3 regions of the Ruegeria sp. SATB045 genome follow, and region 2 is predicted to be linked to each of the others. Evidence: riboswitches for the same ligand, from Rfam matches in the RefSeq annotation. Region 2 holds a riboswitch; each other region holds the start of a gene.
What was found. Region 2 has a riboswitch for cobalamin ahead of AC2FNR_RS09290 (DUF1636 family protein). Riboswitches for the same ligand answer to the same signal wherever they lie in the genome.

Region 1 (4,312 bases), on a different contig from region 2:
GCAGTGCTAAGCCGAACCATGAAAGCCGGAGGCCGCGAATATCCGATCAAAATCGGCGTTTTTTCAGCCCTGCCGCCGCAAACTGCGAACTGGGAAGCGCACCGTCTAGAGCAAAAGGTCCGCATCGACGATATCCTGTCCACGGCACGACACGTTTCGCAAGAGCTGAAGGCCGCTGGGTGCGATCTTGTAATCGCGCTGGCGCATTCCGGGATCGGCACCGCCCAACCGGAGCCGAATTTGGAAAACGCCGTGATTCCCCTTGCGGCCATCGGACCGATCGATGCGATCATAGCGGGACATTCACATCTGACTTTGCCGGGCGCGTCGCATGAAAGGTTTGCGTTCGTGGACAGTGCCAAAGGTCAAGTGCACGGCAAGCCGGCTGTCATGCCGGGCAGCGCTGGGTCGCATCTTGGTGTGATTGACCTGACGATGAAACTTGGTGACGACGGAAAATGGCAGGTAGAAACGCACCGTTCACACCTGAAGGCAATCGCACCCGACTTTGTTGGCGCTGAGGTTCCGGAAGACCCCGAACTGTCGCGGATTTTTGCCAAGGCGCACCGCGAAACTCGCGCGCAGTGCAACACGCCCGTTGGACACACGTCGCATCATCTGCACAGCTATTTCAGCTTTTGCGCCTGGGATCGCGGTCTGGCGCTTGTGGCTGCCGCGCAAGCTGCAGCATTGCGGCAGCATATGCAGGGAACTGCCTATGCAGGGCTACCCGTTTTGTCGGCAGTTGCACCGTCAAAATTCGGCGGTCGTGCAGGACCTCGGTTTTTCACCGATATCCCACCCGGGCAGATATGTACGCGCCATGTTGCCGACCTGAACGTGTTTCCGAACGAGATGCAGGCCGTCATTGTCTCGGGCACTGAAATCAAGGATTGGCTGGAAATGTCCGCTGGCGTGCTGAACCAGATGCGCCCGGGTGAACAATCGGACCTTGTGGATACGAATCGCGCCGGACATAATTTTGACGTGCTGCACGGGCTAACTTACGCACTAGATCTAGCATCTCCGGCGCGGTTCGACGCAGGTGGCGCAATACTTCATCCCAACAGCCATCGGGTTCGCGAATTGCGATTCAACGGCCGCCCTATCGACGCAGATCAGCGCTTTGTTGTCGCGTTGAACAACTATCGCGCCAACGGAGGCGGGAATTTCCCGTTTGCCGAAAACGCGACCCGAATTCCTCTGCCGGTCCTTCCGATTCAACCTATTGTACGGGATTACCTGTCGGGCGTCTTACCGATGGACCCTTTGGAAGAGGCACTCCAGCCTTTTCGGTTGTCACCCATACCCGGTGCCCATGCGCTTGTGAAAACCGGAGCGGCCGCTGACCAACACCTGGAAGAACTGGCACGCTACCGCGCCAAAGTCATCGGTCCGGATGCGAAAGGTTTTCTGAATATTCAGCTCTCCCTCTGACGGGTTGCCAAGCATGAACCAAATGCCTATATCCACCGTTGAGAGGTTGGCGCGGGCGAGCGCCTCGCCAACCTGGTCAGGTCCGGAAGGAAGCAGCCACAACGAGCCCCGCTTGGGTCGATGTCCAACCTCTCACTTCATCCCCGACAGTTTTGACCGGTTTAGGCACGCAGCACTTATGCGATCAAGCGCGGCCATAGGGACGCGTTACGACGCGCGAACGCGCCGATATGGCCAATGTCCTTAAGTCCGAATTCCTGCGGTGACAGTACATGACGCCGAGCGCTGGAGCCGTACAGATCTGCCAACCGCCAAACGGCTTCGGGCGGAACCATCTGGTCGTCCTCGAAAGTGAACAGATCGACCGGTTTGCCTTTCTCTGCCCAGGTTGCGGCAGGTAGCGTTTTTCCGATTTCTGGCAGATAATTTTGGGGTGCCGTGCACCACTTGCGCCACTGCCAGTAAACCGATGCAGGCAGGTCGGCCCCAAATCCCACTGCTTTGCCTGGCAGGTATCCAACAGTTTTTACCGCCAGCGGAACATGTCCATACCAGAACAAGGACGCCAGCGCGCGATAAGGCCAAGGGTGATCACTGATTGTCACCAGCCCCGAACACACACAGATCATGCGATCTATATGGTCGATATCAGGTTGTATTGGCCCCAACATCCCTCCGACCGAGTGCCCTATGCTCCAGTGTTCTGCGTGTGGGTAACGTTGGCGCATTTCCGCTCTGGCGGCAGGCATGTCGGTCAGCGCCCAATCCGCCATCTTTACCCGCGATTCCTGCAGTAGTCCGGTCAGTGAGTGGCCAAAGTCACGATAGTCGTAGGTCAGGCAAGCGATCCCCTGATCCGCTGCCAGCCAATGCGCGAAATGCTGATAGTAATCCCTCGGGACACCGGTCGCACCATGTACAACCACAGCGACTTTGGGATCGGTCACGGGCCGGTACAGGCGCGCCGACAGCATTGCCGAACCGGCAGAAAACCGAAAATCCTCAGTCAGGACGGGGGGTGTATCATCCAGCATAGCGTTGCTCACCTGATCTGAACTGTTCGGTTCACCCCTTATCCCCACTTTTTTGGCCGGGCTGAGTCAAGGGCGCATCAAGATGACCAAACGTCCACTTTGCGCGCGCGCCCGCTTGACTCAAAGCCCGCTCAACCGCTAGCGATGGCGTGATGGTTCTTGTCCCGTGTCGGGACAAGATGAAAAGGGAACACGGTGCGGTTCTGCCCGGTCATGCCGGAACGATCCAATGCCGCGACTGCCCCCGCAACTGTAAGCGGTGAGCAATGCCGAAATACCACTGGCCCGCAAGGCTGGGAAGGTCGGCAACGCTATGACCCGCAAGTCAGGAGACCTGCCATCAAAGCAAAACTGTAACTCGGGCGGGGTGTCCGGGCGGGATTGTCAGCGCGCTGTCACACCTGATCTACGCCCCGTTCCCCGCGCGGAGGGCGCATTATGATCTGGAAGACAAAAACGCACCAATTCAGTGCAACCCTATGTCAGAAAACCGGCAAGACCTGCCCGGCTCTGGCGCAGATGGCACGGGCTATTGTGCAGGCGATGGAATCCGCAGTGCCTGCCACGTCGGATGACTTCGCGTTGGACGGCAGCGGAGAGCTGGGCCATTGCCCACAGGGCTGCATCGCCCGATTCCGCGCCCAGAAAGATCAGATTCGCATCTTCTGCGGCACCAGCACGGACGCCTCGCTCGACGCGTTGGATGGTTATGCGGATATGCTGTTCGGCCCCGATGCTGCGGCCCGTCCGGCCGGCCAGTTACAAGTGCCGCCCTGTGCCATGCTTGAAGTGTCAGAGCTGGCCCCGGCGCAACCAGCACAGCCCCAGCAGCATCTGGCGTTGTAACTCAGTCCGGCGCGCAGGTTGCCCAACGCATCTGCCCGTCGGTTTCAACCGCACAGGGCCGCACGGCGCGCAGGCGGCGCAACGCCGCGTCGGACGCGATGCCCTGTTCGACCATAAGCCGCAGGGCGATCATGCCCGACCGCCCGCACCCGCCCCGGCAATGCACCAGCACCCGCCCTCCACGCGCCAGAATATGCGCGGCAGACTGGCTGATCCGGGGCCACGCGGCCTCGGTGTCCGGCGACGGCGCGCCAAAATCTTCAATCGGCAGGTGCGTCCAGGTTATGCCCTCGGCGTGCAGGTCATCTCCCAGTTTTCCCGCTCCGGTCTGCTCCATCTCGGAGCTTGTGGTCATCGAAATCACAAGATCGGGCCGCCAGCGGCGAATGATATCCAAATCCCGCGCATACTCCCCCGCGCGCCCCGGCAGCGGCGACAGCGCGAAATGACCGGCCCCGACCTCGACCACGTGAATTGCAAATGGCTCCATCCCCGGCCTCCTTTTCACATAGCTTCTATGCTGTGCAAACTGACCTGCAAACCGAATTTCCCCCAAGGCGGCGGTGGACGCGGGCGGCGGGGGTCTCTAGGCTGCGTCGGAACCCGAATCCGACAGAGCAGATATGACCGACACGCCCAGCCCCGCCTATCAGGTTCTTGCCCGTAAATACCGCCCTGAAACCTTTGCCGATCTGGTCGGGCAGGAGGCCATGGTACGCACGCTGAAAAACGCGTTCGAGGCGGATCGGATCGCGCAAGCCTTTATCATGACCGGCATTCGCGGCACCGGCAAAACCACCACGGCCCGGATCATCGCCAAAGGCATGAACTGCATCGGCCCCGATGGCGAGGGCAAACCGACGACCGAACCCTGCGGCCAGTGCGAACATTGTGTGGCGATCATGGAAGGTCGCCATGTGGACGTGATGGAGATGGACGCCGCCAGCCGGACCGGTGTGAACGATATTCGCGAGATCATCGACAGCGTCCGCTAT
Region 2 (4,312 bases):
ACATGCATGGCGAGGTCGGCGGGCGAGAGACCGCGTTCCGCTTCGGCCCAGGCTTTGCGGCGCGAGGTGGCCAGTGCGACTTGGAAGACGGGTACATTGGCGGCGTCCAAGGGCGAGGTGCCAGATGCGCTTTTACCCGAGAAGGAGGTGGCGTTGATGATCGCGGATGGGGTCAACGCGGTGACGGTGTTGCGCAGCCAGTCCGCAGCTGCCGGGGTCTTTAGCGAAGGGGCGAAGAGCCCCACGGCTTCAAATCCACGTGCGCGCAGACTGCGGATTAGGGCGGCCACGGGGGCGGTGTCGGCGGATGTCAGATAAGCGCGGTAGAAGGTGACGAGGATGCGTTTCGCATCCCCGGAAAACGCCTGTTCCGCCGGGATCACGCCGCGGTCCGGGCACCATGCGCCGCAGTCGGGCAAGGACTTGGCGCCCATCACCGGGCCCGCATACAGACCGGCTGCCAATGCCATCTGCGCCAAAGCGGCTTGTGCTGCAACCTCGCCACCGGTGTCGCAAAGATGCGCCAAGCGGCGCAGGGTGGAGACGGGCAGGGTCGAATAGTCATCCAGCCGCGTATCCTCGCGCCCGTCGGCGGGCAGCACGGCCACAGCAATCCCTTTGGTCTGCGCAAGCGATAGAACCTGCTGCAGTCCGTAGGACCAATAGGGCACCCCGCCGATTAGTCGGATCAGGATGCCCTTGGAGCCCTCCAACGTCTGCTCGACATAGGTATCCACCGAGAGGGGATGTTTCAGTGCCGTCAGATTGGCCAGCCGTAGGGTCGGCATCCGGCCCTCGGGCCCTCCGCCGCGATGCCAGCCTGCCGCGAAAGCACCAAGGTCGCTGTCTGAGAACGACAGCACCACCAAATCCGCCGGGCTCTGGCCCAGATCGGTTGGGGTTTCGGATTCCTCTAACCCGTGGCTTTCGCGGAAGACGACGTGCATGGTTTACTCGGCAGCCTCGGTGACGCCCACGAGGATGTCGCGGATTTCAGCCTCTTTGATGTCGTCATGCTCGGCAATCACCACCAGGCGCGAACGGCGCTCTTCGCCGGGCTGCCACGGACGGTCATACTGGTGACGCACCCGCGCGCCGACGGCCTGAACCAGCAGGCGCATTGGCTTGCCCTGAACAGCGGCATAGCCCTTGACGCGCAGGATGTTCAGCTCGGTGGCCAGACGTTCGATCTTGGCAACTAGGTCCACCGGGTCGGTTTGTTCCGGCAGTTCGACGATGATGCTTTCGAAATCGTCATGTTCATGATCGTGATGACCGTCATGATGCGAAGGCCGCGCCTCCATGTCATCCTCGGCGGCAGCCTCAAGACCCAGCACGACGCGCACGTCCACAACGCCTTCGGCCACTTCGACGACCGGCAGAGGGCGCGGGGCCTCTGCGGCGATGATCTCTTTGGCTTTGGCGACACCTTCGGGGCCGGCCAGATCAGGCTTGGTCAGCAGGATGATGTCGGCGCAGGAGATCTGATCCTCGAACACCTCGGACAGAGGCGTTTCGTGGTCGATGGAGTCGTCGGCCAGACGCTGGGCATCCACCGCCGCGACATTCGGGGCAAAGCGACCGGCGGCAACGGCCTCGGCGTCGGCCAGCGCGATCACGCCGTCAACGGTGATCTTGGATCGGATATCGGGCCAGTCGAACGCTTTCAGCAGCGGCTTGGGCAGCGCCAGACCGGAGGTTTCGATCAGGATATGCTCGGGGCGCGGCTCCAGCGCCATCAGCGCCTCGATCGTGGGGATGAAATCATCGGCCACGGTGCAGCAGATACAGCCATTGGCCAGTTCCATGATGTTCTCGGCCGGGCAATCGGGGATGGCGCAGGATTTCAGGATATCGCCGTCCACGCCGACATCGCCAAACTCGTTGACCACAACGGCCAGACGCTTGCCCTGCGGGTTCTGCATCAGGTGTCGCACCAGCGTGGTCTTGCCCGAACCCAAAAAGCCGGTGATCACAGTAACGGGGAGTTTTTCCAAAGTGGACATGTCAGGCTCCAATCGGGGGAATGCGCGAGGCGCAGTTTTTGCGGAAATGTTCGGGGCGCTCGCGCCATTTGACCAGACCGTCTTCGGTGGCCAGATACTTGGTGGCACCGTCTACGATCACGTCGACATGATCGACTTCGTTCAGGTTCTCATAGACAAAGGTCCAGCGTTCCGGCCCGCCGCGCAGCACGATGGAACAGCCCTGATCGCAATTCGACAGGCATTCAACAGCCTTCAGCGCCACGCCCTCGGGCAGTTCAGCCTGTTCCAATGCCTTGTGCAGCAACGTGCCTGGGCGTTGGGCGTCATCTTCAATGGGTAGGCCGCGGCGGCAGGTGGTGCAAACCAGCAGCTCGACCGGAGCGGTTTCGGTCATGTCTCTCATCCCCCTAAATCCTCATCGTGGGGGACGGGGTTTCATGCGGGTCGTGCGTGACCCGGCACCGGAACACCCCGTCCGGTTTCAATCGCGGGTGCTGGCAGGTCTCCCGGCTTGCGGATTTCAGGGCGGTTGCCCTGTCGGATGACCCGCCTTCCCGGCCTTGCTGGCCAGTGGCTTGGGCACCCTCTCCGGTCACGGTCGCGGGGGCGGCTGCGTTTGACGGATGACCCGCTGACGCATTCCCTTTTCATCCATCTGCAGATGGACACCAACGGATCGGACATGCGGCACCGGGCAGGCCCTTGTCAAGCGAGTCGCAAACATCTTTCGCACCTCGGGTTAAAAGCGACCTGACAGCGTCGCTGGGCGGCATGACTTTGGGTGGGGCGGCATGGTGCCATGAACAAAACGACGCCAAAAAAGGAGGTGTATCGCATGAAGGTGGGCTTTATCGGCTTGGGCAATGTGGGCGGCAAACTGTCAGGGTCTTTGCTGCGCAACGGGATCGAACTGACGGTACATGATTTGAACTCTGACCTCGTCGACGGCTTCGTGTCACAGGGGGCCAAGGCCGCCGAAAGCCCGGCCCAGCTGATGCGCGATTGCGACGCGGTTATTACCTGCCTGCCATCACCTGCCGCATCGGACGCGGTGATGCAGGAGATGCTGCCTGAGGTCAGCCCCGGCAAAATCTGGATGGAGATGTCCACCACTGATGAAGCTGAAGTCAAGCGATTGGGCGCCCAGGTGATCGAACGTGGCGGCGCAGCGGTAGACTGTCCTGTATCGGGTGGCTGTCATCGCGCCGCGACGGGCAATATCTCGATCTTCGCGGGCTGCGACCGGGCCACATTCGAGCGCATACTGCCCTTTCTGACCACCATGGGCCGACGGGTTCTGCATACCGGTGACCTAGGTACCGCTTCGGTGTTGAAAGTGCTGACCAATTACCTCGCCACCGCCAACCTGATCACCTGCGCAGAAGCACTTGTGACCGCCAAAGCCGCCGGGATGGATCTGAACACCACATACGAGGCAATCAAGATCTCATCCGGGACATCCTTCGTGCATGAAACCGAAAGCCAAGTCATTCTGAACGGCTCGCGGGACATTTCGTTCACGATGGATTTGGTGAAAAAGGACATTGGCCTGTTTCAGGATGTGGCGGACCGGGCGGGGGTGCCGCTCGAGATCAACCCGGTGATGATGCGTATCTTTGACGACGGCATCGCCCGCTATGGCGACCGAGAGTTATCACCTAATATTATCAAGCGGTTGGAAGAGGCCACCGGGCTGGATATCACGGCCCCCGGCTTCCCGTCCGAAATGGAAGACTACGAGCCGGAAGCGTCCGGATACGAGGTTATTCCTCAGGGACGTCGGGCCGAATGACGCAATTGCACTGCGCGAAAACGCTTTGCCCGGCTTGGAAAAGAGGCGGCGAGTGTTGGGCTCGCTGCCACTTTTTCAGGCCACTGAACTACCTGAACCACCTGGGCAACAGTCAATTTGTGTGCGGATAAACCTAAGTATCGTCAATAGACAAACCCTAGGAAAACCTGTTCAGATACTAAGTGCCAATCATGTCGCAAGTTACGAGCTTGCACTCCCGCGAGCCGCCCGTTTTCCGTAGATCCGGTACTGCCCGCTTGGTTCATGCCTATGCGTTCAGTAGGATTTCGCCTGCTTACTTCGCGACTACAAGGTCGTGCAAGCATGTATGCCAAGTTGCTTTTTTCCAGTCGCACATCGAAAAACGCTTGTGTCTTAGTGAAAGTCAGCGTCCTTTTTTCAGATCAAAGACCGTATTTGTGACTTTCGCTTGAAAGCGGTAAGCCTAACATCAATCGGCGCACGCCAACGCGCGCAGCGTTGCCCTGAGTTCAATGGCGCACTCGGCTATCCAGATTGTCACTTATGGTTT
Region 3 (4,312 bases), on a different contig from region 2:
GAACGTATCCGCCGCTCCGTTTCCGGTTTGATAATCCAACAGCACTAAAAATTCAGGGTTCGCGGCTGCCACGGTTTCCCATGACGTGCGACCCCAGCTTGTGTCCATATCACGGGTAACATTGAGACCACCCGCCGCTGCTATCATTGCGTTGGGGATTGCGTATTTCCCAGCAGTGAACGGAGCGTCCGCCGGGCCATCCAACAGAAACACTCGAGGTTTCGGTAAGTCTGCGGTTTTTGCCTCGATTGCGGTCAGTTCATCCTTCCAACCAGATACAAGTGCTTCGGCCTTGTCTTCGACATGCATGACTTTGCCCAGCCGCAGAATGTCGTCAAACAAAAGGTCCATGCTGGCCTCGGGGCGGTCTTTATGCAGATGAACGCAGCTTTCAGTCAGGATCATGGTTTTGATCCCGAACGGGGCAAGTGTTTCTGGCGTTACATCACCACCGGGACGCATTCCATAGTACCAGCCGGCGAAGAACAGATCGGGTTCTACCGCGACAATATTTTCCACCGAGGGATATTTCGGTGCCAGTTCGGGGATATCTCCACGTAGCGTGTCGAATTCAGGACTGGTTTTGTACCAGCCGGTGATGCCCGTGAGGCCGACGATTTTGTCTTGCAGACCCAGCGCAAAGGCCATGTCGGTCATGTTCATGTCATGTACGACCAACCGTTCGGGTTGGGTTTCAAACACCAACGGTTCACCACAATTGTCTACGGTCACTTCATGCGCAGCAACACCGCCCGCCATGGCCATAACCAGAGCCACGGACAAGATATGTTTCATTTTGGAAATCTCCTGGAGGGTTGGGAAACAGTGGTTTTTCGTATGTCCAGCGCGGGGATCATCCGACCGTCGTGCTGAAAGAACAAGTAGTCGACGCCGAACGTGTCGCGCACATGTTGAGTCGTCAGGACCTCGGAAACAGGGCCAAACCCGGTCAGCCGGGTAGATTTCATCAACGCAACATGGGTGGCGAATTCGGGGATCATGACAATGTCATGGACAATCATTATGACGGTTATCCCCAGTCCAGCGACCAGCGACAACATCCGCCCTTTGGCGTCGGGATCCAAATGGTTCGTCGGCTCGTCCAAAAACAGAAGAGTAGGGTTCTGTGCCAGCGCACGCGCGATATGGGCGCGCTGACGTTCGCCACCCGACAACACTGCCATGCGCTTGTCGGCAAGCTCCAAAAGGCCGGTCAGGTCCAGAATTCGCGTCAAGTCGTTTGCGTGATCTTCAGAGGAGCGGTCCGAGCGAATTGGAATTTGCCCAAGTGCCACATAGTCACGCAGATGCAAGCGCCCATCGGGATATTCCTGCTGACTGACGACGGCAATTTTTCGGGCGCGCTCCGTCGCTGACAGTGTCTTCAAGCTCTGCTCTTGCACCAGAACGTCGCCTTCGGACAGAGCTTCAGCGCCACAAAGTAAGTTCAGCAGAGTGGTTTTGCCAGCGCCATTCGGACCGGCAATGGCCAGAACCGACCCCTCTTCAAGGTCGAACGAGATGTCTTGCAACAGAACGTCACCGTGAAAAGAATAGTAGGCTACACCACGCGCCTGCAGGAAGGGTCTGGTCATCATCGAGCTCCTCGAACAGCCAACGCCGGCATGCGCGCCAATGTCTTGGTTATCAGAGGCGCCGGCCTGTCTGTGGCCTTTGTCCAACCAGTTGCGCTGCCCAGGTATTGCGCGGCGAATTGGGCAAGAGCATTCAGCTCTTGCTCGGTGCCGATATCACCAAACAGGTATTGGGCTTTTCCTAGGGCCTGAAATCCGACAGTGACCGGGTGATCGCATCCAGCCATACAGTCTACTGTGCGCACTGCGAAACCCGCAGGCAATTCAGGGCACAAGGCATCCGCAATGTGCTGCGCTGCCTCCAAACCCTGACAGGTCGCGCAGATCAGAACAAAATGATCAGTGGGCTCGGCCATCAAGCGTCTGTTCCACGGCCGCTGGGGCCGTACTGAAACGCGGTCGCGCATAAAGGCGTACGAGGTACCATCAAGCCTCCTTCCAGGACGCCCCGCCCCGGGTTGGTTTCGGTTGCGATGGCAGGTCTCCTGACTTGCGGGTCGAGGCTTGGCCACCCTTCCCGACATTATTCATGTCAGTGGGATATTGGCTTCGCTCACCGCCTACAGTTGCGGGGGCAGTTACGGACTTGGCACTTAAACCTCACCGTATTCCCTTTTCACCGCTGGAGCATGCCCCAGGGAACCATCAAATGCGTCACTGCCCGAGATCAGATCGCCGGTCAACACAAATCACCGGAGGTTGCGCAGGAATGTAGTTTTGAAAATATGTTTCCCTTCAAGAAAATTGCAGGCGATAACGACGAAGCGAAAGGCGTTAAGGATAGGTTGGTGAAAGCATCAAACGATAGGTCCAAACCTCAGTTTTCTCAGGATCCCCACAAGGTCAGGGACCCCGGTGAAAAGAACCTCGAAACGGCGATCGGTCGTGAAATCCGCGCGTTGAGGTTGCAGCAGGGCGTGACAATTGCGGAATTGTCGGGGCTGACCGGGTTATCCATCAGTATGCTGTCAAAAATCGAAAACGGCTACACATCGCCTTCATTGACGACGCTACAATCGCTGGCCAATGCTCTGAGCACACCGATCACTGCATTTTTCCGCAGATATGAAGAAACCCGAAACGCAACCCACACCAAAGCGGGAAAGGGCGTTGAAACAGAGAGAGCCGGGACACGCGCAGGCCATCAATACAGCCTTTTGGGTCATATGGGGTCTAATGCCAGTGGTGTTGTGGTCGAACCCTATCTGATCACGCTGACGGAAGAGTCCGACACTTTCCCGACGTTCCAGCATGACGGGATTGAAATGCTCTACATGCTTGAAGGCGAAGTCGATTACAGACACGGCGATCAAATTTACCTGCTGGAGCCGGGTGATACGTTGTTCTTTGATGCGGACGCACCGCATGGACCCGAGGTGCTGCGCAAACTGCCAGCCCGCTACCTGTCGATCATCTCATATCCGCAGACGCGTTAGTCACGATTCGGCGATTGATAAACCGCTGCTGAGGTTTTGCGGGGTTGCTCTCCGTGATTTTTGAATGCGGGGGAAATAGATAGCCGAAAATATTCCCCTTATGAATATTAATTTCCCTTTGTTGATAACCTGAAGTTCAGGTGTTAGCGTCTGCCCAACTCAACACAGGAGAAGCTGACACATGTGTGGAATTGTCGGCCTTTTTTTGAAGGACAAAACGCTCGAGCCTCAATTGGGCGCGATGCTGACAGATATGCTGATCACAATGACAGATCGCGGCCCGGACAGCGCCGGGATCGCGATTTATGGACCTGTCGGAGATCAGGCGAAGCTCACCGTGCAATCCGACAATCCGGACGCGGATTTTCAGACTTTGGCCGAAGATTTGGCCGACGTCTTGACCAGCCCCGTCAGCTTGGGCCGCAATGACACTCATGCGGTTCTGAGCGTGGCCAACGACAAAGTCAGCGCTGCGCGGCAGGCCCTGAGGGAATTGCGCCCTGGCCTGCGGATCATGTCCGACGGCGATGCGATCGAGATCTATAAAGAGGTTGGATTGCCTCGGGAGGTGGCGGAGCGGTTCCAATTGACCTTGATGTCCGGCAGCCACGGGATCGGCCATACACGCATGGCCACTGAATCCGCCGTTACCACGGAAGGGGCGCATCCGTTCAACACCGGCGCAGATCAATGTCTGGTGCATAACGGGTCGCTGTCCAACCACAACGCCCTGCGCCGCAAACTGATGCGCGAGGGCGTGCGGATCGAATCCATGAACGATACCGAGGTCGGCGCGGCCTATCTGACATGGAAAATGCAAAACGGGGCCACTCTGGGTGAGGCGCTGGAAAGCAGCCTTGAGGATCTCGACGGGTTCTTTACCTTTGTGGTCGGCACCAAGGATGGGTTCGGCGTGGTTCGCGACCCCATCGCCTGCAAACCGGCGGTAATGGCCGAGACCGATCAATATGTGGCCTTTGGCAGCGAGTATCGCGCCTTGGTCAACCTGCCGGGAATCGAGGATGCCCGCGTCTGGGAACCCGAACCCGCAACCGTCTATTTCTGGAGCCACTAAAATGCAGAGCTATGATGTTGCCGAACAGGGCCTGCGCGGGCTGAACGCCGCCCTTCAGGCCCAAAGCACCGAGACAAACCAGACCCAGTGGCAGGTTCAGAACCCCAAGGGCAGCCATGCCATCGCTGTCGGTCTGGATGCCCCGATTGAGGTCACGGTCAAGGGTTCGACCGGCTATTACTGCGCGGGGATGAACCAGCAGGCGA

Region 1: it holds a riboswitch for cobalamin, as region 2 does, so the genes downstream of both, AC2FNR_RS13125 (hypothetical protein) here and AC2FNR_RS09290 (DUF1636 family protein) in region 2, are expected to answer to the same signal.
Region 3: it holds a riboswitch for cobalamin, as region 2 does, so the genes downstream of both, AC2FNR_RS03110 (DUF1636 family protein) here and AC2FNR_RS09290 (DUF1636 family protein) in region 2, are expected to answer to the same signal.

What each region holds. Positions count from the first base shown of each region.
Region 1 covers NZ_JBXWSR010000024.1:47,333-51,644, forward strand. Annotated here, with positions in the region: gene AC2FNR_RS13110 (bifunctional 2',3'-cyclic-nucleotide 2'-phosphodiesterase/3'-nucleotidase) at 1-1,437, shown strand, start outside; RNA gene ffs (signal recognition particle sRNA small type) at 1,477-1,575, shown strand; gene AC2FNR_RS13120 (alpha/beta hydrolase family protein) at 1,614-2,471, opposite strand; cobalamin riboswitch at 2,608-2,827, shown strand; gene AC2FNR_RS13125 (hypothetical protein) at 2,910-3,317, shown strand; gene AC2FNR_RS13130 (protein-tyrosine phosphatase family protein) at 3,319-3,807, opposite strand; gene AC2FNR_RS13135 (DNA polymerase III subunit gamma/tau) at 3,941-4,312, shown strand, end outside.
Region 2 covers NZ_JBXWSR010000020.1:354,361-358,672, forward strand. Annotated here, with positions in the region: gene cobN (cobaltochelatase subunit CobN) at 1-947, opposite strand, end outside; gene cobW (cobalamin biosynthesis protein CobW) at 951-2,006, opposite strand; gene AC2FNR_RS09290 (DUF1636 family protein) at 2,008-2,382, opposite strand; cobalamin riboswitch at 2,468-2,676, opposite strand; gene AC2FNR_RS09295 (NAD(P)-dependent oxidoreductase) at 2,788-3,780, shown strand.
Region 3 covers NZ_JBXWSR010000012.1:253,483-257,794, reverse strand. Annotated here, with positions in the region: gene AC2FNR_RS03120 (ABC transporter substrate-binding protein) at 1-795, opposite strand, end outside; gene AC2FNR_RS03115 (ABC transporter ATP-binding protein) at 792-1,595, opposite strand; gene AC2FNR_RS03110 (DUF1636 family protein) at 1,595-1,951, opposite strand; cobalamin riboswitch at 2,054-2,257, opposite strand; gene AC2FNR_RS03105 (helix-turn-helix domain-containing protein) at 2,384-3,031, shown strand; gene AC2FNR_RS03100 (class II glutamine amidotransferase) at 3,213-4,106, shown strand; gene AC2FNR_RS03095 (protein GlxC) at 4,108-4,312, shown strand, end outside.